Regions from separate parts of the Kitasatospora sp. NPDC056651 genome, predicted to be linked through region 2. Evidence: riboswitches for the same ligand, from Rfam matches in the RefSeq annotation. Region 2 holds a riboswitch; the other holds the start of a gene.
The links. A riboswitch is a leader RNA that binds a small molecule or an ion and turns the genes downstream of it on or off. The one in region 2 is predicted to bind cyclic di-AMP.
Positions count from the first base shown of each region.

Region 1 (2,195 bases), on a different contig from region 2:
GACCTGGAAGCGTCCGAGCGGGGATCAGACCCGCACGATGGAGGCCAGCGGCATGTTGGAGACCGCCTCGTAGCGCACCGACGCACCCGGCTTGGGGGCGTGCAGCACCTGGCCGTTGCCGGCGTAGATGCCGACGTGGTGGGCGTCGCTGTAGAAGATCAGCAGGTCGCCGGGCTGGGCCTTGGAGAGGTCCGTGCCGATCCGGGTGCCGGCCCCGGCCTGCGCCTGCGAGGTGCGCGGCAGCGACACGCCCGCCTGGTTGTACGCCCAGACCATCAGGCCGGAGCAGTCGAAGGAGCCCGGCCCGGTGGCGCCCCAGACGTACGGGCTGCCGATCTTGGAGGCCGCGTACGAGAGGGCGGCGGCACCGCGCGAGCTGCCGGCGGCCACCTTCACCGGAGCGGTGGTCGAGGGGGCCGAGAGGTCGCTGCGGCCGTTGTCGCGCGAGGCGCGGTCGGCACCGCCCTGCTGGGCCTGGGCGGCGTCGGCCTTGGCCTTGGCGTCGGCGGCGGCCTTCTGCTCGGCCTGCTGGATCGCCTGGCGGTCCTGCTCGGACAGCGTGTTGAACAGGTCCTGGGCCGCCTTCAGCTTGCCCTGGACCTCCTCCTTGGAGGACTTCAGCTGCTGGGTGGTGGAGTCCAGCTCGGCGAGCTTGCCCTGGGCCTCGGTGCGGTCCTGGTCGAGCTTGCGCTGCTGCTCCTGGAGCTGCTTCAGCTGGTTCTTCTGGCTGTCCCCGGCCTGGTTCAGCGCCCCGGCCTGGTTCAGGAAGGTGTCCGGGCTGGAGGAGAACATCAGCTGGACGGTCGGCGAGATGCCACCGTTGCGGTACTGCTCGCCGGCGATCTCGGCGAGCCCGCCCTGGAGCTCGGTCACCTGGGCCTGCTGACGGGCCACCTGGTCCTGGAGGCCGGAGACCTGCTTCTCCAGCTCCTGCTGCTTCTCCAGCGAGGCGTTGTACTTCTCGGTCGCGACCTCGGCCTGCTCGTTGTACTGGTCGACCTGCTCCTTGACCTGTTCCTTGGTCGGCTGCGGGTCGGCGTGGGCGCCGGACTGCGCGGAGAGGGCGACGGCTGCGGCGGCGAGGCCGGTCATGATCGAGACGCGGGTGCGGCCGGCGGGCTTGGGACGACGATGGGACGCCACGAAGGCGGACTCCTTCTTCCTGCGGCCGCCTACCGGGTGAGCTGACGGGTTCGGGCCGGAAGCATGCCCTACGACGCCTCACGGCCGCTCCCGCGGCCGACCTGGCGCCGATTCACCCCGGAGGAACATGGTTCCCCGGCTCCGCTCCGCAGCGCCCCCGACTACTGGGCTCCCCTGTCGGGCAGGCGCTTCGACCTGCCCCGCTGCCTCGCGAACTCGGCGGGAACCACCGCCGCCACCCAGGCTGGGCGATCGACAGTGCGGTGGTTCGAATCATGACCCTAGTAACTGAACCGTGATCCGTTCAAATCCTTGTCAGAAAAAAGACAGAAGATTACCCAAGTTCTTTTGTGAAAATGACCGATGGTGACCACTGATACACACAAGGCTGATCGGTTCTCAGCATGTGGTCGCGAAAGGGGCGGGAAACCCCAACGCCACCCCCGAGCGGAGGTGGCGCTGATCACAGGGCCGCGAAGGCCCCTCGGGCATGTCGGGCCGTCAGACCCGGCGGATGGTGTTGATCTGCATCGCGTCGGCCTTCATCACCTTCACCACGTCACCGGTGTGCGGCGCGTGGACCACCATGCCGTTGCCGATGTACATCCCGACGTGGTGCATGTCGGGGCCGTAGACCACCAGGTCGCCCGGCTGGGCCTGGTCCAGCGACGGCACCCGGGTCCCGTAGTGGCCCTGCTCCTGCGAGGTGCGCGGCAGCGAGACGCCCGCCTGCCCGTACGCCCAGACCATCAGGCCCGAGCAGTCGAAGGTGGTCGACCCGGTGGCGCCCCACACGTACGGCGAGCCCTGCTTGCCCATCGCCTTGGACACCGCGGTGGCCGCGTAGCCGCTGGCCGCCGGCAGGCTGCCGAGGTCCACCCGGTCGCTGCCGCGCGAGGCGCGGTCGTCCTGCGTCTGCTGGGCCTTCAGCGCGGCGCGGTCGGCGGCGCTGAGCGAGTTCAGCAGGTCCTGGGCGGCCTTCAGCTTGGCGTTGACGTCCGTCTTGGCCTGGTTCAGGTCCTTGGTGGTGGTCTCGAGCGAGGAGAGCACCG
Region 1 is NZ_JBHTWX010000014.1:37,214-39,408, forward strand. Features, by position in the region: gene ACFRAR_RS08485 (NlpC/P60 family protein) at 25-1,143, opposite strand; cyclic di-AMP (ydaO/yuaA leader) riboswitch at 1,154-1,307, opposite strand; gene ACFRAR_RS08490 (NlpC/P60 family protein) at 1,645-2,195, opposite strand, start outside.
Region 1: it holds a riboswitch for cyclic di-AMP, as region 2 does, so the genes downstream of both, ACFRAR_RS08485 (NlpC/P60 family protein) here and ACFRAR_RS00695 (hypothetical protein) in region 2, are expected to answer to the same signal.

Region 2 (2,195 bases):
CGCCCGAGGGCCCGTACTTCCCGTCCGACTGCCGGGTGCTCGGCCGCAACCGCGACCACGGCCGCGTCGTCCGCTGCTCGTTCGAGCCCGGGTTGCGGGAGGGACGCAGCGCGACCGCCCTCATCCCGGTCCGGCTCGACCCGGAACTCCCGGCGGGCACACTGAGCGGCGGCTCGGTCGAAGTGCACGGCGCGGACGACCCGGACGAGAGCAACAACCGGCAGCCGTTCGACATCACGGTCGTCGCGACGGCCGCCGGCTCCTGAACCGTGCGGTCCTGCCGGTGGGCGCTCACCGCCGAACGCCCGCCGGTGGACGGTACCGCCCCTCGCCCACCGAGGGGTCGGTTGTCAGGAGGTCGGTGATCAGCCGAGTCGGCTCGGGGTGGCCGGCCCGGCCGGGGTCCGCGTCGACGTCCCGGCGGCGGAGACCACCAGCTGCTGCGAGCCCAGGTCGTGCCAGGTGCCGTCGAGGTCCTGCCAGAAGCCGAACTGGGTGTACGTCCCGGTCGGCAGGGTGCGCGCGGCGCTGGTGAAGTCGAACCCCTCCGGGCAGATCCGCACGTCGGACGCGTGGCCGGGGAAGTCGAGGTTGTTCCCCCGGGCGTCGCGCACGCCCACGCCGACGGTCTTCGCGGTGACGCAGTCCGAGGAGTGCAGAGCGAGCGAGGCGGCCACGGCCTTGCCCGCGACCATGGCGGCGGGGACGAGCCGGTCCTGGGTGACGGTCGGCGCGGCGGCCGCGACGGCGGCGGTGGCAGTGGCCTGGGCACCGGTGGTGGACGGCACCCCGAGCAGGCCGGCGCCGCTGATGGCGAACGCCCCGGCGGCGGCGAGGGCCGCGTTGCGGCCGCGGTGGGACGGGCGGGCGTGGCGCGGTGCGCGACGGCGGCCGGGCACGAACGCGGGCCGGCGCGTGGGGCTGTCGGGCTTGGGCATGGGGTCACCTCGTCGACGCCTGCGAGGTGAGCTGTCGGGTTCGGGCTGAGGTTGCCCGGCCGCCCGGGGAGCGGCTTCACCCCTGGGCCCTCTCTTCCGGACCTTGCCGGGCCCGCGATGCCAGGCAAGATCCGACGAGTTCCGGCAAGATCCGGAAGAGAGGCCCAGCCGCGGCCCGCACGCGGGGCGTACGGACCGGGCGCTGACCTTGGTTCCCCCGCTCCCGTCCGCTGTGGTGCTCGGTGACCCGCCGACGGGTGGACGGGACTCGGCGTCCCGGCGACGGGGTCCGCGAGGGCGGACGACCGTTGCAGGCTAGGCGGGTCGTCCGTGAACGGACAACTCGGCCGGGCCGGTTGTCGCGCAGGTCACAGTGGTGTCGATCAACGACTCCGAGGGGCAGCCGAGTTGATCGACTTCCGGGAGCGGGATGGCGGGAGGAACCGGGGGGAGGCCGCCGACCAGGCCGACCGGGCCGACCGGGCCGATCAGGTGTGGCGTGGCCTGGTGTGGTCTGGCCTGTCAGGTCAGGTCAGCCGAGCCAGGCGTCGACCTGGCTCTCCGCCTCCGGCGCCCAGGCGAGCCTCATGTGGTTGAGGCCGCTGAGCAGCCGGGTACCGCCGACCGTCGCGATGCCGGTGGTGTCCAGCGCGCTCGCGGTGAACACCAGGCCGTCGCTCGGCCCGCGGTTCTCGTTGAGCACGCCCGGGATGTCGGCCGACCCGCCAGCCAGCAGGTAGGTGCGCACCGAGGCCGGGATGCCGGCCTGCCGGAGCGGCGCGATCAGCGAGCCCGCGTCGATCGCCGCCTGGATGCCCTGGCCGGAGGTGTAGAAGCCATGGCCGCCGTAGTAGGTGGTCCACCAGTCCTGGGCGGTGGAGTCCACTCCGTAGGTGCCGTCCCAGCGGGCGAGCAGTTGGCGTTGGCCCGGGTAGCAGTCGTAGCCGCCGCTCGGCAGGACGCCGAGGCAGGGCTGCGCGGTGTACGTGCCGTAGCAGGTCATGGAGAGGTGCGGGGACGGCGCGTTGGCGGTGCCGCCGCAGGCGGGCCAGGTGGCCAGGTCGAAGTCCCAGCCGTGCGCGTACACGTAGTCCAGCCCCCCGTTCGGCCCGCCGAGGGTGACCAGCCGGCGCACGTCACCCGCGTAGGACCTCCCCCAGGAGGGCTTCACCGAGGACACGTACGCCCGGGCGGCCACCTCACCCTTGCTCCACGCCACCACGTCGACCTGGGAGACCCCGAGCCGGTCCCGGATCA
Region 2 is NZ_JBHTWX010000001.1:176,486-178,680, forward strand. Features, by position in the region: gene ACFRAR_RS00690 (hypothetical protein) at 1-266, shown strand, start outside; gene ACFRAR_RS00695 (hypothetical protein) at 366-938, opposite strand; cyclic di-AMP (ydaO/yuaA leader) riboswitch at 940-1,085, opposite strand; gene ACFRAR_RS00700 (esterase/lipase family protein) at 1,471-2,195, opposite strand, start outside.